DNA from 4 places in the Dysgonomonas sp. genome. Region 1 is predicted to be linked to each of the others. Evidence: riboswitches for the same ligand, from Rfam matches in the RefSeq annotation. Region 1 holds a riboswitch; each other region holds the start of a gene.
The links. A riboswitch is a leader RNA that binds a small molecule or an ion and turns the genes downstream of it on or off. The one in region 1 is predicted to bind cobalamin.
Positions count from the first base shown of each region.

Region 2: it holds a riboswitch for cobalamin, as region 1 does, so the genes downstream of both, PKC55_RS02275 (cysteine-rich CWC family protein) here and PKC55_RS16085 (threonine/serine exporter family protein) in region 1, are expected to answer to the same signal.
Region 3: it holds a riboswitch for cobalamin, as region 1 does, so the genes downstream of both, PKC55_RS11020 (precorrin-2 C(20)-methyltransferase) here and PKC55_RS16085 (threonine/serine exporter family protein) in region 1, are expected to answer to the same signal.
Region 4: it holds a riboswitch for cobalamin, as region 1 does, so the genes downstream of both, PKC55_RS07370 (TonB-dependent receptor plug domain-containing protein) here and PKC55_RS16085 (threonine/serine exporter family protein) in region 1, are expected to answer to the same signal.

Region 1 is NZ_DAOKYH010000021.1:10,776-18,770, reverse strand. It holds gene PKC55_RS16100 (TldD/PmbA family protein) at 1-1,303, shown strand, start outside; gene PKC55_RS16095 (phosphoenolpyruvate carboxykinase) at 1,390-3,120, opposite strand; gene PKC55_RS16090 (threonine/serine exporter family protein) at 3,151-3,657, opposite strand; gene PKC55_RS16085 (threonine/serine exporter family protein) at 3,660-4,502, opposite strand; cobalamin riboswitch at 4,653-4,837, opposite strand; cobalamin riboswitch at 5,004-5,206, shown strand; gene pflB (formate C-acetyltransferase) at 5,380-7,611, shown strand; gene pflA (pyruvate formate-lyase-activating protein) at 7,695-7,995, shown strand, end outside.
Region 2 is NZ_DAOKYH010000001.1:530,033-538,027, forward strand. It holds gene PKC55_RS02250 (hydroxymethylglutaryl-CoA lyase-like TIM-barrel protein) at 1-1,075, shown strand, start outside; gene leuB (3-isopropylmalate dehydrogenase) at 1,331-2,401, shown strand; gene PKC55_RS02260 (50S ribosomal protein L25/general stress protein Ctc) at 2,672-3,250, shown strand; gene pth (aminoacyl-tRNA hydrolase) at 3,267-3,830, shown strand; gene hslR (Hsp15 family ribosome-associated heat shock protein) at 3,939-4,358, shown strand; cobalamin riboswitch at 4,472-4,675, shown strand; gene PKC55_RS02275 (cysteine-rich CWC family protein) at 4,863-5,078, shown strand; gene PKC55_RS02280 (phosphoenolpyruvate carboxykinase) at 5,334-7,067, shown strand; gene ppc (phosphoenolpyruvate carboxylase) at 7,222-7,995, shown strand, end outside.
Region 3 is NZ_DAOKYH010000008.1:57,855-65,849, reverse strand. It holds gene PKC55_RS11035 (TonB-dependent receptor) at 1-695, shown strand, start outside; gene PKC55_RS11030 (DUF6597 domain-containing transcriptional factor) at 826-1,620, shown strand; gene PKC55_RS11025 (RidA family protein) at 1,792-2,196, shown strand; cobalamin riboswitch at 2,209-2,410, shown strand; gene PKC55_RS11020 (precorrin-2 C(20)-methyltransferase) at 2,693-3,400, shown strand; gene PKC55_RS11015 (ABC transporter substrate-binding protein) at 3,406-4,536, shown strand; gene PKC55_RS11010 (iron chelate uptake ABC transporter family permease subunit) at 4,537-5,568, shown strand; gene PKC55_RS11005 (ABC transporter ATP-binding protein) at 5,555-6,574, shown strand; gene cbiD (cobalt-precorrin-5B (C(1))-methyltransferase CbiD) at 6,571-7,995, shown strand, end outside.
Region 4 is NZ_DAOKYH010000004.1:135,225-141,612, forward strand. It holds gene PKC55_RS07365 (sirohydrochlorin cobaltochelatase) at 69-1,151, opposite strand; gene PKC55_RS07370 (TonB-dependent receptor plug domain-containing protein) at 1,172-3,232, opposite strand; cobalamin riboswitch at 3,350-3,548, opposite strand; gene PKC55_RS07375 (GntR family transcriptional regulator) at 3,791-4,054, shown strand; gene PKC55_RS07380 (hypothetical protein) at 4,175-4,420, opposite strand; gene PKC55_RS07385 (hypothetical protein) at 4,425-6,388, opposite strand, start outside.

The DNA.
Region 1 (7,995 bases):
TTTCAGCAATAGCATATCACTCCGTGATGGAGAAGTAAATCGTGCGGCCTCGAATATAGATTTTGGGGTAGGAATACGAGTTGTTTCGGGAGATCAGACAGGGTATGCTTATGTAGAGAACACCGAAATAACAGAACTACTGAAAGCGGCAAAAACAGCCGCAGGAATAGCCTCTATTCCGTCAAAAGGAATAACTCCGATAGAGATAAAAGAGAAACATTTCAGAAACCACTATAAAATAGAAAGACCGTGGCTTGACATTTCTGTTGCAGACAAAAAATCATTTGTTCAAAAATTGAATGACAGAATTTTCGAGTTAGACGCTCGGGTCATCAAAGCTTCGGTCAGCCTAAACGATTCCACATCTTATATTTTCTTCTTTAACTCAGAGGGTATCCTTACCTGGGATTATCGCCCAATGAGTCTTATGTCAGGTTCGTGTACAATGGAACAGGGCGGCAAGATAGAAAACGGATATGCTTCACGTGCCTACCGAAAAGGTTTTGAGTATTTAAACAATGATCTGATAGAGACTTTAGCAAAAGAAGCCGTTGCACAAACCTCTCTGATGTTTGAAGCCATAAAACCCAAAGGCGGTGAGATGCCTGTAGTGATGGGTGCAGGAAGTTCGGGAATCTTATTGCATGAAGCGATAGGCCATACATTCGAGGCGGATTTTAACAGAAAGAATATCTCCATATTTTCCGATCAGCTTGGAAAACAAATCTGTTCACCAGACATAAATGTTGTGGATGACGGCACCATAGACAATGCCCGAGGCACAATCAATTTTGATGATGAAGGAGTAGAAACTCAAAAAACGTATATTGTGAAAGATGGAGTTTTGGAAAGCTATCTTCACGACCGAATAAGTGCGAAGCATTACAATGTATCGCCAACAGGAAACGGAAGGCGACAATCGTTCCGCTATGCTCCCCTACCCCGTATGCGGGTAACATATATGGAAAACGGAAGCGTTCCCGAAACTGACATTATAGCATCAGTTAAACAAGGCGTATATGTAGATAATTTCACCAATGGACAGGTACAAATCGGAGCAGGAGATTTCACCTTTTTCGTAAAAACAGGTTATCTGATTGAGAACGGTAAACTTACTCAACCGATAAAAGATATAAACATCATTGGCAACGGAGCCAAAGTCCTCACCGACATTACAATGGTGGGCAATAATCTGAAGATAGATGAAGGCACATGGACTTGTGGAAAAGACGGACAGAGTGTACCTGTAGGACAAGGGCTACCTTCGATTTTAGTACGCAAGCTGACTGTAGGCGGAGAATAATATCAGAATTTTACAGCATAAAAAAACAGGATCGGTATTCACGAAGAAATCGATCCTGTCTTATTTTAAATATCAGCTACTGCAAATTACTCATTGATAATACTGAAAAGCTCTTCAGCCGCTTCACGTGGACCTTCTTTGCTTTTACCATCAATAGCCAGAGAAGTATGCATCTCTCCTATTTTTGCATCACTTTCGTCTAAAGCCAAGAAGAATTTACGTACAAGCTTTTCAGCTTTATCTCTTTCCTGCACAGGGCCAAAAGGATTTGCGAAATAAGACTTAACAAGCCCTTTCTCGGTTGTTGTTCCTTTTGCCTTTCTTGCTCCGTCTTCAAAAACCTCTATTGCTTTATCGACATCCTCAAAGAAACTGATCTTTGTTTCCGATTCGGCATAATTATTAGCATATAGCATATAGTCAATCGTATATCCTCTCGATATAACCTCATAAGTAGATATCGGAATGGTTACTCGTGCATTTATTCTATCCGGGTTAGTATAAATACCTCTATCCAGCTGAGCAAAAGCATAAGCAGGATCCAAGTCGTCGGTACGGACAAAGGCTCCTATCTCAGTTCCATATCCTTTTATCTGTCCGTCTGCTTCAAATTGCAAATATCCCATATCATCGAATATTACACGCATGTGACGTATATATTTTTCGTTGAGTGTGCGGAAAGCTTCAAGACTTTCAGATTTACCAGCTCCACTATCTCCCATTATGATAATATTTGCTTCTTTACCATTCTTCAGAGCAATGTTCACCATAGCCCCATGAATAGGCAGATTGCCTCTTTCCATTTGCTTGATATTATGCAGCGTAAGAAGCATCTTCTTCATATAACCAAAATAGTCGATATCATCGCAATAATTAGCATAACCGATCAATATATCATTCTTCTTATCCTTATGATAGAAAGTACGTTTTTCTTCATAGCCGTCAGGGTATCCGAATACGTAAATCAAATCAGGTTTCTTTCCTACATAATCATTGCCTTTAGCCAACTCGAACAAGTTAGCAAGACCTAAACCATGACACATAAAATCTTTATGGAAGTAAACAAAAGCTAACAAGTTACCAACTTTTGCAGGGTACAAAAACCACTCATCCTCATTCAGAATCAAATTAGCCAATGGATTTGTTTGATGTTCCTGAAAAATACCATCTCTGGTGTTCTTCTTCGTATATGAAATATAAGGAGGATTGATAACGACTGTTCCTATAAATGGTATAGATGCAAGCCCCTTATATTCAATCGGGCAATTCCATTGCATATCGTTAAGCATCAAGCCTGCATTCGCCCCTGCGATAGTCTGACGGTATACGCTATGACTGTATCCCATTACGGTTTCTTCTGTACGTCTGTAGATAGATAGTATCAACTCATTAAGAAGTTGGTTTGCTTGCACAAATCGCACATTTTGAAGACCATCACCCATGCGATTGTTGTGAACAACAGTAACCCTTTCCAGCCTTCTCCAATAGTTATACAGCATTTCTATAAGCTCTATAAACAAGCCTTTATCCTTAAAGAATGGAGCAAATTTATTATTTACTACCAAAAGCTCATCTATTTCACATACAGTCAAAAGCTTCATCACCTCTATCAAAGACAAGGTGAGCTCTTCATCAGTTTTGAAATCTTTAATAAAATAATCGTAAATAATCTGGTTATCTTTCTTTATTCTGAAAATAAAGGATTCAACCACCCGATGAAACGCATAACTACTTAAAATTTTCTGTCTGTTATCACAATACTTCAAAGAGAAATTGATGATAGCACGACCCCTGTTTAATGTAAATTCTTGCAGCATCTTTGTTATTAATTAGTTAATATATTAGTATCAAAATATTTTTACCCCTAAATCTTTTATCTTCTTTATTTTCTTTACGCTCTTTTTCCGAAACAATAATGCGGCAATACATATACCGATTGCCAGACAAAAGAGTAAAGAAGATGTCAATATAAAATTGTAAACCGTGTCATGCAATAAAAATGCTGTTTTTGCACTGGTCGTTCCCTCTTCATATATCCGTATACATCCCAGCATCGTCTTGTAGGCATACAAGCCCGGTATCATGGTTATACAAGCCGGCAATGTAAATACAACCGGAGGAGTATGTATCTTATGAGCACAGTAGATACCCAAAAGCCCTATCACAACAGTGCCACTTAACGTAGCTGAGATCAAGCCAAAGTCGAAATACAACAACGTAAAACGAATAGCATGACCAAGCCCTCCCAGCAAACCGGCAACGAACAATCCCTTCTTAGGCGTTTCGAACAATAGTGCAAAACCTATAGCAATAAAAAAACTAAGAAAAGCGTCTTTCAATATATCTATTAGCATAATCAAAAGTTATTTATTCCTATTATTGTCATACTAATAAACATCCCCACAGCGATACATAAAAGAATAAATCCGCCGAATGCTCCACGGGCAATACCTGTAGGGATATACCCTTCAAGCAAATCGATTATACTATTTATCAGAGGAACTCCCGGAATAAGGAATAATACAGAAGTAGCAATAGATGTTTGAGGCAAATAACCAAATCCAGATAAGATATTCAATCCTGATATGGTTGTTGTCACAAACGCTGAGCAGATTACAATAACCATCAGGTTAAACTTTCTCTTAATCATCTCCTGACGCACCGCAAGCCCCACGAATGAGGCTAAAAAAGCAAAAGCCCCATCTATTAAATTCCCTCCGGCCAGTAGGCATAACGATCCGCAAGCTATTCCAATAAACAGGCGAACAAGCCAAACAGAATAACGAGAGGTATCTTTCAATCTTTTTATACGCTGGTGCAACTCCTGCAAAGAAATCCGATCTTCGGCAAGTTCCCATGTCAGCAAACTGGTATTGGTGAGTATTCCAAAGTGTACCCCATGATGTATTATCTTTTTATTGGCCGTCACTATGTTTTCCTCATTATCCATATCGGTTACTGATACCGATACTGCAGTAAATGATATCAGCATTTCTACTTTATAGTTTGTTTTCTGTGCTATACGTTGTACATTCCTATTAATTCTTTCACAGTGGGCTCCCGATTCAAGCAACAGGGTACTGACCTCCAATATGATGTCTACAAATTCCTTCAGCGACAACTCTTTGTCTGAACGTGTGTTTTCTACATCTGCACATCGATCATCAACATGCGAATAATCAAGAACGTTTGCGCGCATTTCTTTCTAAACTTTTTACGATTAAACATAAATGTAAAAAGCTCTTTTGAACTTCTCAATGCTGCAATAAGAACACACCTGGATAATAACATCTCCTCCGACAAGAGGGATGAATGAAATTATTAGACATAACACTTTTATCGCGAAGCATTGTCAATCCGATTTAAGGCAGGTATCCTGGCTTTCACCATTTCTATTTTCCTTCCCATCTCTGCACGAAACAGTGGATTTTTAAATAGAAACTTTCGCGGTGATTACAGTTGCGCGACAGCTCAGGACTTTCACCTGATTCCCTATTCTCCTCAATATCTGAGGCACCTTAGCGGTTGAAGAATAATGATAAAGAACTTTCGGGAGGCAAAGGTATAGGAAAAAATAATAAATAGCACATCTTTTTTATTTTTTCCTATACAAAAAGATATAAAAGAAAACAAAAAGAGAAGAGTCTCAATCAATAAGCATTTTTGCATTAAATGTTTATTTTTATGCTTAAAAACATATAACTTTGTCACAGGTTTTGGTGTCATTTACTATATCCATAGAAAATGATGAAAAGGGAATCAGGTGAAAATCCTGGACAGACCCGCTGCTGTAAGCTCCTCCAAAGACTTTGAACAATACTCTATCCACTGTTCTTACACTGAATGGGAAGGATGCTCAAAGATAAAGTAAGTCAGAAGACCTGCCAAGACCATATAGATTGAAGCTTTCGAGGAATAAAGCTGAAGATTTAGGATGGGATTTTTTCAAATAGAAAAAGCCTTCTCTATTTTATTTTTATTCTGTTACATTTATTTAAATACGTCTGTATTTATTTCTTATTCTATTCCACGTAAGCTCTGAAAATTGAGTACTTAGAAATTTATTTTATAATCAAATGGAAGCATATAAAAACTTTAAAGGCACACGGTGGCAAGAGGAAATCAATGTAAATGATTTTATACTCCAAAACTATAAAGAATACACAGGAGACGAATCTTTTCTACAAAACCCTACTGAAGCAACAATCAAGCTATGGGAAAAGTTAAGCACAATGTTTATTGAAGAAAAAGAGAAAGGCATATATGATGCCGAGACTCGAATACCTTCTCAAATTGATGCTTATGGACCCGGATATATAGACCAAGAGCTGGAAAAAATTGTAGGGGTTCAAACAGACAAACCGCTAAAAAGAGCAATATTCCCTAACGGAGGTCTCCGTATGGTGAAACAGAGTTTGGCCGAATATGGTTATAAACTCGACAAAGGGACAGAAGAAATATTCTCAAAATACAGACGCACACACAACGAAGGTGTATTCGCTGCTTATACCGACAGCATACGCAGAGCCAGAAGCAATGGATTGTTAACGGGCCTACCCGATGCTTACGGACGTGGACGTATTATCGGCGATTATCGCAGAGTAGCTCTTTACGGTGTAGATCGATTAATCTCGGAACGAGAAAAACGTTTCCAAGAATGTGACCCAATTGTGATGACAGACGATCTGATTCGTCTTCGTGAAGAGCTAAATTCGCAAATAGAAGCATTACTAGCCTTGAAACGTATGGCTGCTTCGTACGGGTTTGACATTTCTCAACCGGCGAATACAGCCCAAGAAGCTATCCAATGGACATACTTTGGATACCTGGGTGCTATTAAAGACCAAAACGGTGCAGCGATGAGCCTCGGACGTGTAACTACTTTCCTCGATATATATATTGAAAGAGATTTACAAGCAGGCTTAATAAGCGAGGTAGACGCACAAGAGCTTATTGATCATTTTGTAATGAAGTTGCGCATAGTCCGTTATCTTCGCACAAATGAATATAATGAACTATTTTCGGGAGATCCGGTATGGGTAACCGAATCGATCGGAGGTATGACAAATAACGGAAAGTCGATGGTTACGAAAAATAGCTACCGTATGCTTCATACACTATACAACCTAGGGCCTGCACCCGAACCTAATCTAACAATATTATGGAGCGACCGTTTACCTGAAAGCTGGAAGCATTATTGCGCCAAGGTTTCTATCGATACTTCATCACTTCAGTACGAGAATGACGACCTGATGCGCCCTCAACTAGGCGATGATTACGGTATCGCATGCTGTGTATCGCCCATGCGAATAGGACACCAGATGCAATTCTTCGGAGCTAGAGCAAACCTACCAAAGGCTCTACTATATACAATCAACGGAGGTAAAGACGAAATAACCAAAGCTCAAGTATTACCAAAACATTGGGTAGAAAAGGTATCAGGAGAGTATCTTGACTTTGAAGAAGTTTGGGAGAAATTTGACCGCACCTTGGATTGGGTTGCCGAAACTTACGTAAAGGCATTAAATATCATCCATTATATGCACGATAAATATTCATACGAAGCTTTAGAAATGGCTTTGCATGATGTTGATATCGTTCGGACACAAGCATTCGGCGTTTCGGGTTTGTCCATTATCGCTGACTCTTTTGCTGCCATCAAGTACGGAAAAGTACGCATCGTAAGAAATGAAGAAGGTGACGCAGTCGACTATATTATAGAGAAAGATTACGTTCCGTTTGGAAACAACGACGACAAGACCGACAGGTTTGCTGTGGAAATAGTAGAAAAGTTCATGAGCAAAATCCGTAAACGTAAGATGTATAAAGATGCGATACCTACACAGTCGGTATTGACCATCACTTCAAATGTTGTTTACGGAAAGAAAACAGGAAACACCCCTGACGGACGACGTGGAGGAACACCTTTTGCTCCGGGAGCCAACCCTATGCATGGGCGTGATACCAGAGGAGCTGTAGCATCACTTTCATCTGTAGCGAAGCTTCCGTTTGCTCATGCAAATGACGGTATTTCATATACTTTCGCTATCACACCAAACACATTGGGTAAAAACAGAAAAGAAGAAGCTCAAAACCTCAGCGGACTTCTTGATGGCTACTTCTTACAAACAGGTCACCATCTCAACGTTAATGTATTTGACAGGAATCTACTTATCGACGCGATGGAACATCCTGAAAAATATCCTCAGTTGACAATACGTGTATCAGGTTATGCTGTTAATTTCGTAAAACTTACAAAAGAGCAGCAATTGGATGTTATAAACAGAACAATTACTACATCATTCTGATACTCCGTTAATAAATAAAAAGTTGCTCCAAAACAAAAAAAACACTTTTGGGGCAACTTCACTTAGCTGGAAGAAAATAAATAATGAAAGGTTTAATTCATTCTTTCGAATCTTTTGGAACTAAAGACGGCCCGGGTATAAGATTTGTATTTTTTATGCAAGGCTGCCCTCTTCGTTGCCTCTATTGCCATAACCCAGACACATGGAATATGAACGATAAGAAGTACGAACTAGCTCCGGAAGAGGCTTTTGAAGAAGTAAAGAAGGTAAAAAACTTCATACGCAATGGGGGCATAACCATTTCGGGAGGAGAACCCCTGCTACAACCCCAGTTTATTATTGAACTATTCAAGATGTGTAAAAATGAAGGTTTACATACAGCTA
Region 2 (7,995 bases), on a different contig from region 1:
CGTGAAATCTGAAGATTACGTCTATTATATGATGGATGGAATGAAGGATTTGCCGATAAAGCGATTTATGCTTCCCGATACCTTAGGGGTATTGAATCCACATAGCGTATGGCGCTGTTGTCGCCGGATGATAAACCGTTATAGAGATCTTCATTTTGACTTTCATGCTCACAACGACTATGATCTTGCTGTAGCGAACACAATGGTGGCAGCAGAAGTGGGAGTGAGAGGCGTGCATCTGACAATGAATGGACTCGGCGAACGAGCAGGAAATGCTTCCCTGGCCAGTGTGATTGCAGTTTTTCACGACCAATTGAAATTAAAAACTTCAATAAAAGAAGAAAATATAAATAGGGTCAGCCGTGTAGTAGAGTCTTACTCGGGACAGGTAATCTCCGCTAATCAGCCAATTGTCGGAGACAATGTTTTCACACAGTGTGCCGGAATACATGCTGATGGTGATAACAAGAATAACTTGTACTATAACGATTTGTTTCCGGAACGTTTTGGTCGTGTTCGTGAATATGCATTAGGTAAATTGTCTGGTAAGTCTAATATCCGAAAGAATATTGAGGCTTTGGGTATTGAACTCGACGAGGATGATATGACTAAAGTGACAAACCGAGTGATAGAATTAGGTGATAAAAAAGAAATTATTACGCAAGACGATCTGCCATATATCATTTCGGATGTGTTGAAAAACAACGAGAAGGAAAGAAAAATCAAGATATTGTCGTTTGCATTTTTATTGACAAAGGGCTTGCGTCCTACAGCTACGGTAAAAGTAGAAATTGAAGGGCAGGAACACGAATGGACTGCACCGGGGGACGGACAGTATCATGCTTTTTCGAAAGCTTTGTATAAGATATACTCACGTTTGGGTAAGCCTACCCCTACGTTAGTGAACTATGCTGTTTATATACCACCCGGCGGGCGTACCGATGCTTTGGTGCAAACGGTAATTACGTGGGAATTTAATGGTAAGACTTTCAAGACAAGAGGTCTTGATGCCGACCAGACCGAAGCAGCGGTAAAGGCTACCGAAAAGATGTTGAATATGATAGAAGATCTGTAAATGACTTTTCTGCAAATGAAAGAAGAGCGGATTGAATGGGTTGATATAGCAAAAGGTATCGGCATAATATGTGTTGCTATGGGGCATATGTTTCAATACCAGATGCTTGCTACAAGATAATATATCTGTTTCATATGCCTCTTTTCTTTATTGCTTTTATCGTATCTTTAATAGATTTGAAATTACACAGGTACTTTTAGGAAAATATAAGAATAAACAGATTCAAAAATAATTACAATTTTAAAATATCGATTGATGAAATTAAACATTGCAGTGCTCCCTGGAGACGGAATAGGGCCTGAAATTATAGAACAGGCATTGAGAGTGACAGAAGTAGTTTGTGAAAAATTTGGTCACGAACTTTCTTATGAATATGGTATTGTTGGAGCTTCGGCAATCGATCAGGTAGGCAATCCATATCCTGATGGAACGCATGAATTGTGTATGGCTTCTGATGCTGTGCTGTTTGGTGCAATCGGAGATCCTAAATATGACAACAACCCTTCAGCAAAAGTACGTCCCGAACAAGGACTTTTGGCTATGCGCAAAAAGTTGGGATTGTATGCTAACCTTCGTCCTGTAAGTACATTTCCTACACTAGTACATAAATCGCCCCTTCGTTCCGATTTGGTAGATGGTGCTGATTTTATGTGTGTGCGTGAATTAACGGGAGGTATGTATTTTGGTCGCCCGCAAGGACGTAGCGAAGACGGAGATACTGCTTATGATACTTGCGTATACACTCGTGAAGAAGTAGAGCGTATACTTCATCTTTCATATAAATATGCTCAGATGCGTCGCAAAAAAGTGACAGTGGTAGATAAAGCGAATGTATTGGCTACTTCTCGTCTATGGAGGCAGGTTGCTCAGGAAATTGAAAAACAATATCCTGATGTGGAAACCGAATATATGTTTGTAGACAATGCTGCTATGCAGATTATTCAATGGCCTAAGCGTTTTGATGTACTTGTTACAGAAAACTTGTTTGGAGATATACTTACCGATGAGGCTTCTGTGATTACCGGATCGTTAGGTATGTTGCCATCGGCATCTATTGGTATTCACACATCTGTGTTTGAACCGATACATGGTTCGTATCCTCAGGCAGCAGGCAAAAATATCGCAAATCCATTAGCCACTATTCTTTCGGCAGCAATGATGTTCGAATATGCATTCGAACTGAAAGAAGAAGGTAAACTGATTCGTGATGCTGTTAATGCATCTATGGATGCAGGTGTAGTAACTGAGGATATTGCATCGAAAGAAGGAAAAGCTTATTCTACATCGCAAGTAGGCGACTGGATTGTAAATTATTTGAAGGGATAAATTTTTTTCTATGATATTGTGAAGAGGCTGTTCGTTGCGTACAGCCTCTTTTCGTCTTTATCTCAATAGTGATATGCCTGATAGGTTACTTTCAATGGGCTCTTTCCATTTAATATTTGCATATTGTAGTCTTCTACAAAATATTACTTTCATAAACATTAGGAAAAAAGATGTAAAATATTTATCTTTGCACCGCTTTTATAAGCCCGTACGTGTGATGGGAATAAGGAAGCAATCCTTAATTTGAGTAACACAATTTAAAATTAAAAGATGAAAACGTTTGAATTAAAAGGAGAAGCCAGAACAGATCTTGGCAAAAAAGCGACAAAAGCATTTCGCAAAGAAGACAAAATCCCTGCTGTAATTTATGGTGGAGATCAAACTGAAGCAATTGCTTTTACTGTTACAAACAGCGATGTTCGCAAACTTGTTTATACTCCTGAGATTTTCCTTGTAAACCTAACAATAGGAAAAGACAGCTATAAAGCTATATTGAAAGATGTACAGGTACACCCGGTAACAGATGCTATCTTGCACCTTGACTTCCTTCATGTATTTGAAGGCAAACCAATTGTAATGGACGTTCCTGTTATTTTGGACGGACTTGCAGAAGGTGTAAAAGCAGGGGGTAAACTTTCGCTTGACTTGCGTAAGATTAAAGTAAAAGCTCTTTACGATAAGATCCCTGAGAAAGTACACGTTGACGTAACAAGCCTTGCTCTTGGAAAATCTATCCAGGTAGGTGAACTACACTTCGAAGGACTTGAACTGTTAAATGCTAAAAATGCCGTTGTTTGTCGCGTTCAATTGACTCGTGCTGCAAGAGGTCTTGCTGCTAAAAACGGCTAATAATAGGATATATTGAATGAAATACTTGATTGCCGGCCTCGGTAATATTGGTAGAGAATACGAATATACCCGCCACAATATAGGATTCAGAGTATTGGACGCTTTAGCTAAAGCGTCCAATATTGTTTTTGCTGACAGGCGTTATGGCTTTGTGTCTGAACTAAAGGTCAAAGGACGTACTCTTATTCTGCTAAAGCCATCTACTTTTATGAATCTTAGCGGAAATGCTGTTCGTTATTGGCTAAACCAAGAAAAGATACCGATTGAGAATCTTTTGGTAGTTGTAGATGATCTTGCTTTGCCTTTTGGTTCTTTACGCCTCAAAGGAAAAGGCAGTAGTGCCGGACATAACGGACTGGGTAATATACAATCTGTACTAGGAACACAAGATTATGCCCGCTTACGGTTTGGTATAGGTAACGAATTTTCTCGGGGTGGTCAAGTTGGCTATGTGCTCGATAATTTCAGTGACGAAGAGGAAAAAGAGCTTCCTGTGAAACTGGAGACCTGTGGCGAAATAATCAAAAGCTTTTGTCTGGCAGGTATCAACAATACCATGAACCAATACAATAATAAATAAAACCAAAGAAGTTAGAAACGAATATCTTTTGTATCTAATATATAACTTTGATAAATGATGTGAAGCCGGTCTTGTTTGCGGACATATTGGCAAAATTCTGATTTTATTATGAAAGAACCTAAAAACGAAGTACGTATAGACAAATGGCTGTGGGCTGTTCGTCTTTTCAAAACTCGTTCTATAGCAATAGAAGCATGTAAAAAAGGACGTATCTCGATCAAAGGAGTTACTATAAAACCCTCTCGATCAATTAAGGTAGGTGATGTGATAGAAGTGCGACGTCCTCCGGTTACTTATTCCTTTGAAGTCCTCAACCTTTCGGAAAACAGAATGGGAGCCAAGCTTGTGCCCGAATTTATGAAAGATGTGACATCTGCATCTCAACTTGAAATATTAGAAATGTCTAAGGTGAGCGGTTTTGTAGATAGAGCTAGAGGAACAGGGCGACCAACAAAAAAAGATCGTCGTGAATTGGATCAGTTTACAGAAGATTACTCTTTCTTTGATGATTGGGATTTAGAAGATTAGAGCACAAATTATAGTTCGAAACTTATTCCTTGCAGAACACACTCTTATGAAATAGTAATTCATTATACCATCAAAAACTTTCTTATTTATATTTGTTCTTATTTATAATTCTATATCTTTGTTACCATATTGGTGTTATATATTCGAAGTCTTGGATATATAATGAAAAGGGAATCAGGTGTAAATCCTGAACAGTCGCGCTGCTGTAAGCTTCGCTAAACGTTTATACAAATCCTCAAAGCCACTGTTTTTCATAAACGGGAAGGTCGTATAAAACGGAAGTAAGTCAGAAGACCTGCCAAAAAATAAATTTCATCTTTCGCGAAAAAAGATAGAAAGCTCAAGAGATTTTTCTCTGATTATAAAAAAATGATTTTGGTTGAAGTATTTATACTATCATCTCTTGCAATGTTATATTTCGGTATCTGCAAATGAGATTGTATATTTTAAATAAACCTTCTCCTGATCTTATTATATATTCAATAACAATAAAAACTTACAACAATGAAAAAGATATGTCAAAGATGTTCGGCCGCTTTCAGCTGTAGAGAAGACCGCGTAGAATTGTGTAGCTGCCGTAGAGTTTCTTTAGTTTCAGGGGTACGCGATTATATAAAAGATAACTATAGTGACTGCCTTTGTCCTAAGTGTTTAAGCGAAACAAATACTTACTTTTTTGCCTTTGATGTTAATCCTAAATTCATAAAAGACAAAAAATAAAGTATTTATAAGCAACACCAATACAAGGTAATAGCAAAAACTTATTTTTAATTTACAATTTATTATAAATTTAGTCTTTAATTCGTTTAATTGTATAGGTAAGTTTCCTTAAATTTGATGTTGGAAAACAACGCAATTTGAATGTTTTCAAATCAAGTATTGAAGTTTGCAATCTCCTGTCACAAATGGAGATAGGAGATTGCAAATCGATATCGAACCGGATAGAAATAATAACTATAATAAATAAAATTAAACATGTTACAAGAGTTTACTTTAGGCGAAGGAAAGGCGATTATCAACTTCACTCTTAAGTTTTGCGACACGAGGCAAAAAATATTAAATAGTTACGGTTTTCATCGGGTTATTGAAGCTTTTATACAAAGATTGAAAAAGAATGATGTCATTATCTACGATTATTATATCAAAGAATTCAAGACTGACGAAGAATTTCAAAAAACATTGATAGAAGCATTTAAGCTACTTACTGTATGTAATCCCGATGAGGTGCAAAATGTACATAATAAGTATGCTATCTTCTTCAACGATAAAGATTTATTTATAGAACTTATAGAGCTTCTCTATGGCTTCTGGCGTAGAATGGAACGTTATACTATAGTGCATAACAATTCCATCAGCAGCGGGTTGCAAAGTGTGCGTTTTTTGCATGCCAACGAATTGTTCAATGAGTTGGTACTTTCCATTTATCGCCGCATCCAGGAAACCGTAATGGGGTATCAGCATCTTGTATATCGCCAGCTTACGGCAGGTGCAAATGCAGGGTTAACTCTTAGTGACATTACTTGGAATTGCCCAATAGAATACAATGGGTTGACTTCTATTCCGTTCATTACTTCTGTTATGTTTAAGCCTCCGTTTATTTCATATACAAAAAGAAATACACGCGACGGCATTTTTCAAGAACATACAACAAATCCGGTAGAAAATATTATTCTGAATGAAGATGACTGGTTCTTATTTCCTGCTAAAGTAGGGAATATGCTGACCTTTGTTTATTTCCACAAGGACTATATGGTTCACGGATTTGCATTATCCAATCTTTTTGAACTAGCTAAAGCCAGTGAATATATCGGTAAAAAACCGGATATAATATACGTGTTCGGATATCCTGATGGAATAGAAGAGAAACGTACTTTCTACTATAAGGATAAGAAAAATGATATTCTTATCGGTTACGCTAATCATTGCGACGATATCGACTATTTTGGCTATATGAAAAAAATGCTTCTTACACTTCATAACGTGAAGCAAATGGAGCAAGGGCGATTGCCGCTACACGGAGCTATGGTAAACATATTACTCAAGAATGGTACAGAAGCCAATATCGTTATTATAGGAGACAGTGGTGCCGGAAAATCTGAAAGTTTGGAAGCTTTCCGTACGCTTAACGAGAAATATATACGTCATATGCGTATCGTATTTGATGATATGGGTTACCTCAAAAAAGAAGAAGATGGTACGATTAAGGGGTATGGAACCGAAATCGGAGCATTTGTCCGTATCGATGACCTTGACCCTATGTATGCGTTCCAGCAGTTAGAGAGAGGTATCTATTCTAATCCTGACAAAATAAATGCTCGCATTACGATTCCTGCCGCAACATACGATGTTATCTCTAAAGGATATAAAGTAGATTATATCTTGTATGCGAATAACTATACTGAATCTGCGCAGAAGATTGAGTTTTTTGATAATCTCGACGAAGCGATTAAAATATTCGAAGCCGGAGCTCGCAAAGCAAAAGGAACTACGACTGAAAATGGTTTGGTTACATCTTATTTTGCCAATCCTTTTGGTCCTGTACAAGAAAAGAAGCTTGCAGGCAAGCTGATCAAAGAATTCTTTAATGATATGAATAACAACGGTGTAAAAATAGGAGAGATATACACCTCGCTTGCTATTGACGGGCATACTAAGGATGGACCTCAATTGGCAGCAGAAGAGTTGTTTACAATGATAAATAATGATTAAGTGGAGTAGAGATGAGTTAAGTATTAGCTCGTCTCTTTCTTCGATAAAATTTGCCTGACTACTCAACGCTTACTTAAACTTTTGATAATGTATGGCGTTAAATATTATAACGGAGAAAAATACAACTAATAATTAGAATAAACCTATGAACAATATGCAACAATCCTTGATGCACGACAATATCAAGATGCTTGGCCACTTGCTCGGAAAAACGATCAATGAGGCGAAAGGGCAAGATATGGTCGACCTCATAGAAACAATCCGCAGGCTATCTAAAGCATCACACTCGGGTGACATTGAAGCACATAAATCGTTGGTTAAGACATTGCAAAATCTTAGGGATGAGGAGTTCTTGCCTGTAGCACGTTCTTTCAACCAGTTTCTTAACCTCACAAATACGGCAGAACAATATAATAGTATCTCTCCCCACGCACAAGGGGCTGAGAACCCGGTGAATTTTTCTGCAGTATATGAAAAACTTAAAGCCGCTAACTATAGCGATAGCGATATAATCAAAGCAATAGAAGATATATCTATCGATTTGGTTTTAACAGCTCACCCTACAGAAATAAATAGACGCTCGTTGATCAATAATCTGAACCAAGTAGATCAATGCCTCAAGCTACTGGATCATGATGATTTGATCGAACATCAGAAAGTACAAATATTGCGCAGACTCAAGCAACTGATCGCTCAATATTGGTATACAGATGAAATTCGTCAGAATCGTCCGACCCCCAACGAAGAAGCAAAATGGGGATACGATGTAGTAGAGAATAGCCTTTGGGCTGCTGTACCTGCTTACATCCGTGAACTGGACGAGCAAATAAGAAATACACTCGCATATCGTATTCCGATCGATGCACGTCCTATACATTTTTCATCATGGATGGGCGGTGACCGTGACGGGAATCCGAATGTGACAGCA
Region 3 (7,995 bases), on a different contig from region 1:
TATCTTTAGAAGGTTTTTATAAATATTACAACAATATGCCTTTATCTGTGAAAGACGGCATTCCTTTGATGAGTAAGGGGGACGATTACGGAGCGATAGGGAACGAACTGCTTGTATCGGATGCAAGAGGTAAAAGCTATGGTGTGGAATTATTAGCAAGATGGGTAGTCGCTCGTAAAGTAAATGTTTTATCTTCATTTACTTTATTCAAAAGTCAATTTGCAAAAAAAGAAGGCAAGTATCTTCCTTCGGCTTGGGATAATGGATATATATTTAATCTTACAGGAACCTATTATTTTAATTCAAATTGGAGTCTAGGAGCAAAGATAAAGTCGATAGGTGGAGCACCTTTTACTCCTTACGATAAAGACAAATCCTCGCTGGTTTTGGCTTGGAATGCTTCGGGAAAACCTTATCTCGACTATACTCAATACAATACTTTGCGTAACCCTTCATATACTCAGCTAGACTTGAGAGTAGATAAAATTTTTTATCTGAAGAAGTATATGCTTGGCCTTTACCTCGATTTACAGAATGTAACACGAAGTTCGTTCAGAAGACAAGATGTAATTGTAAGTACGGGAAATATCATAAATCCACAAGCACCGATAGAAGAACAACGTTACGAGATGAAAAACTTGAAACGTTCGAGTGCATCTATAATCCCTACCATTGGAGTGACATTTGAATTCTAAAAATTAGTAAGATTAATTCATTTTAAAAGATTTATCTTTGTAATATAAAATAGCCTTCTCTTTGCATTGATATGTATTGTGCAACATTCACTCATATTTTAGATTATCTATTTTACATATATAAAGATAAATGTTTTATAAAAAAATTATTCCAATAAAGGCTCTACAAGATTACATCCAATATTTTTGGATATTGGAGGACTTTAAGAATAATTCTAGTGATAAATGTTTTAAGATTATCCCGGATGGACTACCGGCATTAATATTCCAACAAGAACCAAACTTGTTTTTTGATAAAAAGGGACATGCGTTACCTCAATTGTATTTATATGGGCAATATTCTAAATATACGGAACATACAGTTAGTGGATACTTTAGCGTTATTGGCGTATATTTGCAACCAACAGCTTTAAAAACAATTTTTGGATTAGATGCTTTTGAGTTAAATCATCAAAATATTTCACTTGAAGACATTGTGAGGGATGCTATTCTTGAGCAACTTGTTAACGCAATTTCTTTAGAAGAAAAAATAAGCCTAATCTCTTCTTTCTTCCTTAAGCAAATAGAAAGAGTCAAAAATAATCATAAAAAGTTGGTGCATGCTTCGACATTATTACAAAATGGAAAAACTCTTAAAGAAATCCAATTAGAAATGAATTTGTCGGAGCGAACATTAGAAAGAATTATAAAACAGTCTGTTGGATTATCACCAAAGATATTTTCACGGATTATGCGTTTTCAAGACGGTTTAAATTGTTTGCGTCAGACAAATTTTGAAAATTTTACAGAACTTGCTTATCAATATGATTATTTTGATCAATCGCACTATAACAGAGAATTTAAAGAATTTACAGGAACTAATCCTAGAAACTTCATACTAAACTCAAAAGAGTATTTAGCTAACTTTCCTCAATGGCTTATCTAGAATTTGCTAGCGATGTATTCTTTCTACAATTCAATTTACGAGAACTATTGTATTTCTTTTTCTGAGAGTTGTCGGTTTTATCCAATTTCAAATAATACACTACCTATACTTTTGCATTACAAAAGAAATACCGCTTTGGTATTAGGATTGTTTATTTAAAGAAAAATTGAAATGAATAGTGATAAAATCAAAAGAGTCGTCAGATTAAATCCTGAAAATATTTCAAAGCCTGTTGGAAAATATTCACATGTGACTATAATTCCTAAAAATTCAACTCTATACACTTTCTCCGGACAGATTGGAACTGATAATTATGGAGTTATTCCTGATAGTATGAATGAACAGGTATACAATACTTTTAGGAATATTGAACAAATTCTGGAAAGTCAGAATTTAACTTCCGACGATGTTATAAAAGTCAATATCTGGGCTACAGAAGATATTGATTGGGATTTTTTTGACGCAAGATGGGGAAATTTATTTGGTACAATATACCCATCTATGACTATTGCTTATGTGAAGGCATTGGGTTTACCAGAGCTTAAAATTGAAGTTGAAATTTGGGCTTCAAAATAAAAAAATATTAATACCTTTGCAGTCAGATTTCGGTATTGCAATTTCAAAATCGTGAAGTTGTAATAAAAGGGAACCCGGTGTGAATCCGGGGCTGTACCTGCAGCTGTAATTTCTCATAAAATCGGTTGAAAATTCCATGCCACTGTTTCGAAAGAAATGGGAAGGCTTTTAACCGGAGGATAGCCAGAAGACCTGCCAGATCTGACAAATAAACACCAAGCTTCCAGGGATAGGAGTGGTTGTGCAATACATTTTGTATTCATTGCTATTTTATTAATTTTCAGGAAACTCGTTGTTTTATTTTATTAGTTTTTTACAATAATAAAATAAGATATGAGGCATTACATATTTTTGAAGGCAGTATTGGTATGCTGCGGAATATACGAACATACAAAATCCGTATCTCTAAACATATTTATTGTAACTACTACAGGTATTCAGTTGCTTACCTTTTGTTGAATTAAGCAGATTGCAACTATAATAATTAAAAATAAATATGTCTGATTTCGTTACATTTGTATCTCTTGGGCCAGGTGATGCCGAACTTATAAGCCTAAAAGCCTTAAAAGCTTTGCAACAAGCAGATATTATTCTCTGCCCCTCGACTGTTTCACCAGTCGGAAATATGTTATCTCGTAGCCGTGATATTTTATTGGAACTGAATATTAATGATTCTGTTATTTCTCTTTTTGATGTACCTATGAGTAAAGACCGATCGCAGGCTATACTCTGTTATAAGGAAGTTGCTGAGCTTATAGAAAAGCATTATGAGAAAAGATTAAAAATAGTTGTAGTAGCAGAAGGAGATGCAGGATTTTACTCTTCAACTCATTATATATCAGATAATCTTATATCAAAAAATATTCCAACAGAACGTATTGCCGGCATCCCGGCGTTTATTGCCTGTGCAGCTCTTGCCAATATCCATATAGCCAAACAAGAAGAAGAATTACATATCATTCCCGGGATAATATCATCTAATGATTTAAATAAAAGAATAGAAACCGGAAACTCTATCGTGATAATGAAACCTTCTCAATCGGAACAGGCTATAAAGCAGACAATATCTTTAATAGAAAAAACAAAAATACATTATTTTGAGAATGTAGGAATTAAAGAAAAAGAATTCTATACGCAGGATATACATGAAATAATAGATCGTAAATTTCCTTATTTCTCACTATTAATAATTACAAAAGAATAATCTGAATGAAGAAACTACTTTTTATCTTATTTACTCTGGTTATTGCATTTTCGGGCTGTAATCAAAATAAGAATGCAAAAACTATCGGAGAGCGGAACACTGCAGATTCTATGAATATTAAATATGCCAAAGGCTTCAAAGTGACTAGCTCCGAAAACTATAAATTAGTTGATATAACCGATCCATCCGGGGAGAGCGATATGCATTACAAATATGCTCTGGTCAATAGAGGGAGCAACAAAGAGGGCATACCTACTGATTATCAGATAATAGAAATACCTGTCCGCAGTGTAATTTGCATGACCACACTGCAACTATCAAACTTTATTAAGCTCAATGCATTGGATAAGGTTGTAGGGATAACTAGCACTCGCTTTCTTTTTAATGAACAGATGAATAGACAGCTCAAAGAAGGCAAGACCAGTAAAATTGGTATAGAAGGTGAATTTGATAATGAGGCAATTCTCGCCCTAAATCCGGATATTATACTTGTTTCACCATTCAAAAAAGGGGGATACGATGCGATTCGAAACCTGGATATACCATTAATTAGTTTTTTAGGATATAAAGAAAGTTCTCCTTTGGGACAGGCTGAATGGATTAAGTTCATTGCTATGCTATTAGGAATAGAAGAACAAGCCAATAAACAGTTTGACGATATAGAAAACAAGTATAATAAATTAAAAGCATTGTCTGCTTCTGTTTCGGAACGTCCCACAGTGTTGAGCGGTGAATTACATTCGGGTAACTGGTATGTAGTTGGAGGAAACAGCTATCTGGCACAACTATTCAGAGATGCAGGAGCCGATTATTTTATGAAAAATGATAACGAATCCGGAGGTTTTTATGTCGATTTCGAGACTGTTTATTCGCAGGGGGCAAATACTGATTACTGGCGGATGGTGAATAGCCACGATGGAACATTCACTTACGATGCTTTGAAACAAAGTGATGCTCGGTATGCAGATTTTAAAGCTTTTAAGGATAAAAAGCTTATATATTGTAATCTGCGAGAGAAACCTTTCTATGAAAATACTCCTGTAGAGCCCGAAGTTGTTTTAGCCGATTTGATAAAAATATTTCATCCGTCATTGTTACCCGAATATGTTCCTGTTTATTACGAATTACTTAAATAAATGAAACGTCCCCTGATAGTTTTTGCACTAATTTCTACCTCTATACTCGTTTTCTTCATTCTGAATCTGGTATTGGGCACAATTTCCATACCGGTAGGTTCAGTTTGGAATATTCTATTCGGAATAAAGGAAGAGTCTATAATCTGGGAGAATATTATCTGGAAATCTCGTTTTCCTCAAACTATTACAGCCTTAGTAGCTGGCGCCGGACTATCTATTAGTGGATTACAGATGCAGACACTATTTCGAAATCCATTAGCCGGACCTTCCGAACTTGGAATTAGCTCAGGTGCAAGTCTGGGTGTAGCTTTTATTATCCTACTTTCAGGTAGTGTCGGAGGAACAGCACTGATCAAGATGGGATTGTTTGGCGAGATAGCAATATCTATAGCGGCAGTAGCAGGTGCTTTGGCTATAATGATTATCATTATAACTATTTCTCGGTTTGTAAGAGGAAACGTTATCCTGCTTATTATCGGGGTTATGATAGGGTATATTGCAACAGCTATCATTGGTGTACTGAAATTCTTTAGTAACGATGAAGATGTAAGAGCTTATGTAATCTGGGGGTTGGGTAGTTTTTCTAAAGTTTCAGGTAATCAAGTGTATACTTTTGTGGGCATTATGATTGTATTAATACCTCTTTCATTCCTATTGATAAAGACTCTCAATCTGATGCTTTTAGGCGACGGTTATGCACGTAACCTTGGATTGAATGTAAAACGAGCCCGGCTCTATGTTATTGTTTGTTCGTGCATCATTACTGCTATTGTAACAGCTTACTGCGGGCCTATCGTTTTTTTGGGGCTGGCTGTACCTCACTTATGCAGAACTATTTTTGTTTCATCCGACCATCGGATACTCATGCCTGCTGTAACCCTTACTGGTGCTTCTCTGGCTCTTTTTTGTAATTTGGTGGCCCGTATGCCGGGATTCGAAGGGGCATTACCTATCAATTCGGTAACAGCATTGATTGGCGCACCTATTGTAATTTCTGTCTTATTCGGTAAACGCAAAAATGAAGTCAGTTAAAGCTATGCATAAGAAAGAAAAGACAATAGAGTTAAAAGAGCTTGCTATAGGTTATTCATCCAAAAAGAATGTAAAAGTGATAGCCGAACATATCACTTCTGATATATGCAGCGGAGAGCTTACCTGTTTGCTGGGTGCAAATGGTATTGGCAAATCTACTTTGTTAAGGACATTAACCGCCTTTCAGCCGAAATTGTCTGGAGATATCGTTATTCATGGAAAAAAAATAGAGAAGTATCCAGAAAAAGAGCTAGCTACGTTAATTGGAGTCGTATTGACTGAAAAGTTCGAAATAAAAAATATGACATCCTATCAGCTAATTGGCTTAGGACGCAGTCCATATACCGGGTTTTGGGGAAAGTTAACACTAGAAGATAAAGAGAAAATAGAAGAGGCCATTTCACTCGTAAAAATAGAAAATCTATCTGAGCGAATGGTTGACACACTAAGTGACGGAGAGCGCCAAAAAGTGATGATTGCTAAAGCTCTGGCACAGGAGACTCCGATTATCCTTTTGGATGAGCCTACTGCATTTCTGGATTTTCCGAGCAAAGTAGAACTGATGCAATTATTACATCAGTTATCTCGCAAAACAAATAAAACAATCTTCTTATCTACCCACGATCTTGATCAGGCTTTGCAGATAGCAGACAAAATATGGTTGATGGATAGTGAACACGGGATTCAGATAGGTACTCCCGAAGACTTATCTTTAGATGGAAATCTGAGCAACTTCTTTGCTCGAAAAGGCATTGTCTTTGACCAATATACAGGTTTGTTTAGAGTCGAGAATGATTTTAATAAGCAAATAAAAGTTATAGGACATGGACAAATATATGCTATGATTCGTAAAGCCTTTTTACGCAATGGGATTTTAGCTTCACGCGATATTGAATCTGATTTCTCTGTCGAAATTAAGGCAAACAACATTCTATTGTACAAGCCGGAACAATTACCTATAGCAATTAAAAGTATAGAAGAACTCTTAAACCATATCATGATATGATACTTATATTTGGAGGAACGACAGAAGGCCGTAAAGTGGTCGCCGTTTGTGAAAGTGCAGCCAAGCATTTCTATTATTCAACCAAAACCAAATCACAGAAAATAGAAACGGCACATGGCACTCATATTACCGGAGGTTTAGATGAGAAAGGCATAATAGATTTTTGCAAAGAGAAAGGTATAAAGCTAATTGTAGATGCAGCCCATCCTTTTGCAGAAGTATTGCATCAGAATATAGTACAAGCATCTCGTGAATTAAATATCCCGGTTATCAGATATGAACGCAACTATGCCAAACATGAAAAAGATTTGCTTTGGTTTGGGTCTTATAATGAAGCTATTGAACATCTAGAAAAAAACAATATAGATAATTTGCTTGCCCTAACCGGCGTAAATACTGTTGCTAAACTAAAACCTTACTGGCAGAAGCATAATTGCTGGTTCAGAATATTAGATAGAGACGAATCACGCTCTATCATACAACAAGAGAATTTCCCAATAGAACAGGTTTTATATTATCAACAAGGTGAAGATGAAACCTTACTCTTTGAGAAGTTTAAACCTCAGGCAATCATAACAAAAGAGAGCGGCGAATCAGGTGGCTTCAATGAGAAGGTTATCGCAGCCCGGAAACTGAATATTCCCGTTCTTGTCGTGAAACGTCCGACTCTATCTCCTGATTTTATATCAGTCTATGGAGAGAATGGATTAAGGAAGCAGATAGAAAAACTTCTGCCTGATTTTTTCGATCTTAAAACCGGATACACCACCGGGACTTGTGCTACGGCCGCAACTAAAGCTGCTTTAACAGCATTATTGACCAGGGAAAATCAAACCGAAATTAGCATAACTCTTCCAAATGGAGAATGGATAAAACTTCCCATTCATTCGACTATATTAGAAGGTAACTTTGCGAGTTGCTCTGTGATAAAGGATGCCGGAGATGACCCGGATGTAACTAACGGACACGAGATAGTATCTACTGTACAATTAATTCATGAACACAAAGGAGTTCGCTTTCTGCAAGGAAAAGGAGTTGGAGTAGTTACTTTACCGGGTTTAGGTCTTGAAATAGGAGGGCCTGCCATTAATAAAACTCCCCGAATGATGATGAAGCGCGAGCTCTTCAAAGTTATGCGTCATTATCAGGATAAATTGCCGGAACAAAATTTAAAGACAGGAATAGACGTCTCTATATCTGTACCGAAAGGTGAAGAAATTGCATTAAAGACTTTTAATCCGAAACTCGGAATAACGGGAGGTATATCCATTATCGGAACATCGGGTATTGTAAAACCCTTTTCTTCGGAAGCATTTATAGCCTCAATCCGTCGCGAAATGAAGGTTGCCAAAGCATTAGGATGTAAGAATGTGGTTGTCAATTCGGGTGCTAAAAGCGAACGATTTGTGAAACAACAATAT
Region 4 (6,388 bases), on a different contig from region 1:
ACAAGTTTTTCAACCAGTAGCTTCCTTTTACACAATATTATGAATATTCTCAAAATATTCAATAATACTTATTCTCCTAAATGCTCATTCCATGATGTTGCATTTTTGACAGCATGTTTCATATGGTTAAGCCAAATTGTACGTATTGCACTATGATCTCCCAAACCAACAACATTGAAATGTTTCGGGTCTATGTTAGTACCATCGGCACCAATTGTAAATCCAAGTTTTTCTAATTTTAATTTCCAGCTATACTCTGCTTCGTGATCCGGCTCTTCTGGATTAATCTTATCCCAACTCTGACCGTCTTCCAAACCTCCCAACAAGTCATTTTGGGCATGATCCCCGGCAATTGACATCAGAGGAGCCAAGCTAATGGTAATTTTCTTATAATTATCTTTAGTTATACCTTTTCTAGTGGCAAAAGCTTCAATTTCAGTACGTATATGTGAAAACATTTTAGCTCCCCAATCTACTGTTCCTACAAAGATATTTTTCTCTCCGCTCAAATTTTGCAATGCGGTTTCAAGTTGGGCATACCTCTCATTCGCATGCGTGTATTCAGTATCAGGATTACCATGCCCCATCAAAGTAACAACCTCTCCTGCATCTAATCGGTTTTTATAATATTTGTAAAGGATTTGAGCAACAGCATCGACATCTTCCTCTGTTTCGAGCAAGCAAGAACTTTTAGCTACTTTAACGTTAGGAAAAGGAATCATAAAGTTTTTCTTCACATCCGTGTTCATTAGGCTAAGGTATTCTTCTCCTGGAATAATATGTAGTGATTGTATATATACATTTTTATAACCTGCTTTACCGATTGCGCTTAGCCATAGATCGGGTTGAGAATAAGCTTTACCAATCTGCGCATACACACGAGAAATTATAGTACGAGATGTAAATGACATATAGATGTCTGTATTAGGAAAGGCTGCCTGATAATCTTTTATAATTTGATCATAAGTAGCTTGAGGCTGTTCGTAAGTACTACCGAAAGAGCAAAGGAGTAAGGCTGTTTCGTTCTTTTTATTGATTACAACAGCATTTCTATCGTCTTTCTCATCCTCGTTATCATTTGAACAAGCGCTGAAAAATCCTATAGAAAGGATCATGGAAAATGTTAGAAGATTCTTTAAGAATTTGTTCATAATAAATAGTTTTAAAATAATTATTTGTTTGGATTTTGAAATTTTACGATAATAGAAGTGTAGAAATTCCGACCGGGGGACGTTGTCCCTCTATTATGTCCGAAAGGACTCCGATCGACATAATTGAATATGTTATCTACTCCGATATTGATATCTAATTTTATTTTTTTAGAATCAAGAAAAGAATGCGATGTGTTGACTCTCCAAATCTGATAGCCCATTGTATCTCCGTCTGTTGTATAATAGCGTTTTGATTGGTAACGTCCATTCAGACTAAGTCCTAATTTATATTTCTGCCACGGTTTAAACCATGAAATACGAATGTTTGCATTATGTCGTGAAGTGCCGTTTATATATACATATTTCATGTAATCGTTTGCCGTTTCATCATCTGTACGTTGACCTTTAGCATCCAGATAACTATACCCCCCTCCTATTTTTATATTCATTGGCAATTCGGCGTCAAAAGTGAAATCCATACCATAAATCCGCCCTTTTGCCAGATTAACGTATTTCATGGTTTCCTCCACCAACTGTAGTTTGTCTTCATAAGAAGTTTCTATTGTCTGAAGAGAAATCATATTCCTTATATTATTATGATAGGCGGTTACACTTGCATTAAAACGAGGTAAATGATATTCGATATTTAATGCATAATAATCCGACTTTTGAGCTTTTAGATTGATATTTCCATAATAAGCTTTGTATTTACTCATTATGGTAGCATAATAGTGATAATACAACTCCTTTATAGTGGGAGCCTTAAACCCATTAGAATATGTTCCTCGAAAATTAAAGTTATGAAACTTGTACAAAGCCGAAACTTTAGGTGTGAATGTTTGGCCAAATTCCCAGTGTTGTCCGAATCGGATTCCTGCTGTTATATTAAATCGATCTGTCACATTCCATTCATCCTGAGCATATGCCGATACAGAGTAAGCTGCAGCTTTATTTCCTTCAAGACGATAAGGTGATACCAGCCGATCCCCAATATATTCGATTCCTGTGTTTAATGTATTTTGTTCATCTAGGTAAAATACACCTTTCAAATTACCCAATACACGCCGTTGGGATGTTTGAAGGATGCGATCTCCTGAATAGTAAACAATACGGTCTCCGTTCTCATCAAAATAGTCTGTGTATTCACGACTTGTATAGTCATAAAAATAATCGTATTTGTCAAATGATAAGTCAAATGTAAGGTAATCTTTATTTTGCATATTGTATTTTCCTCCTGTACTATAGGACTGATTCCTATAATAAAAGTCATACAACCGCCACTGAGGAATACCCGTAGGACGATAAGTCCATTTTTCATAAAAAGAAGCACTCGTATTTAATGTGAGTTTATCAGATACCTGATACGATAAATCTTGTGAAATAGTATAATCCGTAGAGCGATTTACTGTTTTTGTAACACTGTTTTCATAGAGTTTGCCTCTATACCATTCTTGAGTTGTATTCTGCCAACCATCAGTATGACTCAAAGAAAATGAAGTATTCGAACTCCACCTTTTATGCTTTAATGCAAAAATATTACTTTGATCTAGATCTCCATATTTGCCTATGCGGGAAGTATTAGAAATACTGAGTTTATCTTTGTTCTTTTTAGTTATGAAATTTATAACACCACCGATTGCATCTGAACCATATAATGAAGAAACTGCTCCTTTTACAATCTCGATCCTCTCAATATTGTTCATATTGATACGGCTTAAATCGTTTTGCCCGCCAATGTCTCCATTTAGCCTTTTTCCGTCTATAAGAATAAGTATGTAATCATTCTTCAGACCATTGAGTTGAATATTACTCCCCATGTCACTCCGGTTAAAAGTAATAGAAGAAGACAAGCCTCCCAATACATCCTCAATATCACGCCCCGCATATTCCTTTAAAGCTCCTCCTGAAATCACTTCAGTTTGTACAGGCGCATCTTTAATGTAATGTTCAGTACCAGTACCGGTAACAACAACTTCTTTTAGAGAAACAAATTTTACAACATGCCGAGTCGTATCGGCAATTTGTGCAATTAGCAATTGACAGCAAAGAAATACAGCTGTCAATAATAAATAATACCTCATATCTTATTTTATAATTCTTTAAAAATTAATAAAATAAAACATCGAGTTTCCTGAAAATTAATAAAATAGCAATGTATACATAAAGTATCCACAACCACTCCTATCCCTGGAAGCTTGGTGTTTATTTGTCTTTTGGCAGGTCTTCTGGCTCTCCTCCGGTTAAAAGCCTTCCCATTCTAGCAAAAAGAACAGTGGCATAGAATATTAACCGATATAACGCGAGGAATTACAGCTGCAGGTACAGCCCCGGATTTTCACCGAGTTCCCTTTCATCAGGATATGAAATATACTGATTACCAAATCTGGCACAAATGTAAATAAATGTTTTTTAATGAAAAAAGAAAATAATGATTGTATTTTATTCTCGGTTTAGAAATTTTAATGCTTCAAAATAACGGTTATTGAATTATTTGCTTCATTTGGGTTATATTTTCCTTTTCCAATATTAACAAATGGAATCTTTTAATTCTTTTATTTTTATATAATTTCTGCTTAAAAGATAAATTGATTGGACTATATTTACCTTTCGAATTAAAAGAAGATGAATAGTCCAAAAAGATGAACTTAAAACTATTACATACCAAATTAAACAGATCTGGCGATAAGGCCATTTATATACAGATAGCTGATTTGATAATAGAATCGATTAAGAGTGGCGTACTGAAGGCTGGAGAAACAATGCCTAGTACGCGGCATATGGCTGCTGAATTATCAGTTAATCGCAATACAGTTGTTCTGGCATTTGATATCCTTATTAATGAGGGTTGGATTATCTCAGAGGAAAGAAAGAAAACTTATGTATCAAATAAAATACAGATATAATCGCGAAAATGAAAAATACAGTTTTTCAAAATAAAAAGTACAAAAAAAAGCAAATCACATCTAAATAATATAGACATGATTTGCACAAAGATAATTATTAAAATAGCATTCAAACGCTAATTAAACAGTAAATAAATAGATTGCAGTTACAACACTACCAAAAAAAGTAGATAACAATTCGTATAAATCAAATTGAGACTTTTTTATGTACTTATCATATAATTCCTTAATTAAACCAATGCAAAACCCAATCATCAAAGCATAAAACCAAGTTGGCGCAATACAAGCTATCCAACCTCCAGCTAGGAAATGAAGTACATTATCTATACCTACCTTATTTAAAATTGTTATTTGTAAATCTTTCATTATTCTATCTTTTATCAACGTTAATAAATAGCATACAATCAGGTATCGTAATTGGTGACGCTGATGTGTTTGTGATAAAAACTTCTACGTTATTATTACTTGGCACATTACCAGCTATAGACAGATTTGCAATCCCGATGCTTAATGATGCTTTTACAAAGTCTCCCAATGAAGTATTAGTCACAGCCTGTACTATCCTCTTTGTTGCTCCCGCTGCAAGTGTACTAGTTGGTAGCGCATAATTAAGAAATGGTTTAGGGAGGTTGTTAGACAAAGACATATTTGGAGGCGTAACCCCGACTGAAACAGCCGATGTAGTAGAGTTATTATCCGCAAATAAGAAATAACCTAAATCCTGTCCATTTATAAACCTACATAAAGCCTCACTTTGTAGCGTTGTATTACCTTTTACAAATACGTTTCTTATGAAACCAGTTGTTGATACAGCATTCTTGTAAGCCATAAGGAAAACGAAATTATTAGATGACTCGATAATGTCATTTTTTTGAATCAAAATATTCTCTATACCCTTTTCGTTATCAAAAGTCATATACAGATCGGCTAACCTGAGACGGCTCTCCCCATTAACAGCTAGATTATCGGGATTGCTAATTTTATTAACCTTGAAACCCTCTATATTAACATTTTTGCATTGTTGAATTATTTGCACAATGACAGGGTATTTATGGTCGCAAACTTCGGCGTTTCTAAATGTAAAATTCTCAGGTGTAATGCCTACGTCCACTGATTGATATATTCTATACGCTGGGCAACGACAGCCTATAAATGTATCAGTATTTGTAATAAAATTTGAAAGAGCATATATTTTATATATAGTTTCTAACTGGTTTTCGCTACCAATCTCCGACTGGTCGAAAGTATTATAACCGCAATTAACACGATATCCATAAAGAGAGCTATTGATATTTGATTTATCATGAACTCCACCCTCTCTACCCTCTATTCGTCTTACTGTATTTCTGAAAAAATCGAGTGAACCAAAAGACCAATACAATACCGTTGCAGCTTCTGACGTGTTAAGATGGTATATGTAATTATCATTCATCGTTATTTTTTCAATAGCTGACGCCTGCAAAACACGTGCGTAAGTCGATTTATCTGTTAATGCAGTATTAATACCATTTATATAATTGTAACAAAATGATATTCTTTTAGGTGACTGAGCATTTAGCGGATCACTACCATGCGACGGTAGACTCCTCACGAGAAAACGTGTACCATCTGTTATATAGTTGTAATCTACTATTAAGTCCTCACATTTGAATCGGTCTGTAAAGAAAATAGTACACTTATTCAGGTTGTTATTAGTTATCAACAACCTTGTACCCGACAAATCTACATTAACATCGACAAAATAATTAGTCACTGTTTCGTCAACGCCAGTAAAACTACAGTGATGTATATTTATTTCTCCGAAATTAACTGTCTGATGTAATATTCCTTTATTGTTTTTTGTTATTAAATTCGATATATCTATATTTTGGGCGGTTGAATTAAATAGCTGAATATCCGAGGGAGCTACAATCTCTGTTTTAGAATCATCTCCTTTTATATTGATATCCTTTGTCAGAGAAATACTTGAACTAATCTTATGTCTTTTCCCTAGTCTGATATTTCCACCGAAAGCGAATGCTCTTGTTAATGCTGCTGTATCATCTGTTACGCCATCGCCCACAGCTCCGAATATTTCCGCATCTATCCAGTCCATAGGAATAGCCAATTTTAAGAACTCATCCCCTCTTAGCCTGTATATTGTTCCATCTACTTTACTAGCATCCATAAGCGTTCCATCTTTCCACCTTTCTACTAATTGGTAGTTAACAGACCTCCCAGTACTGGACGATATTATATTAGTCCAATTCGTACCAACCTTAATGGCGCTCCCACTATTCACAGATAGCAATCGGCTATCAGAAAAGAAATCATTATCTAATATTGGAGCTAACC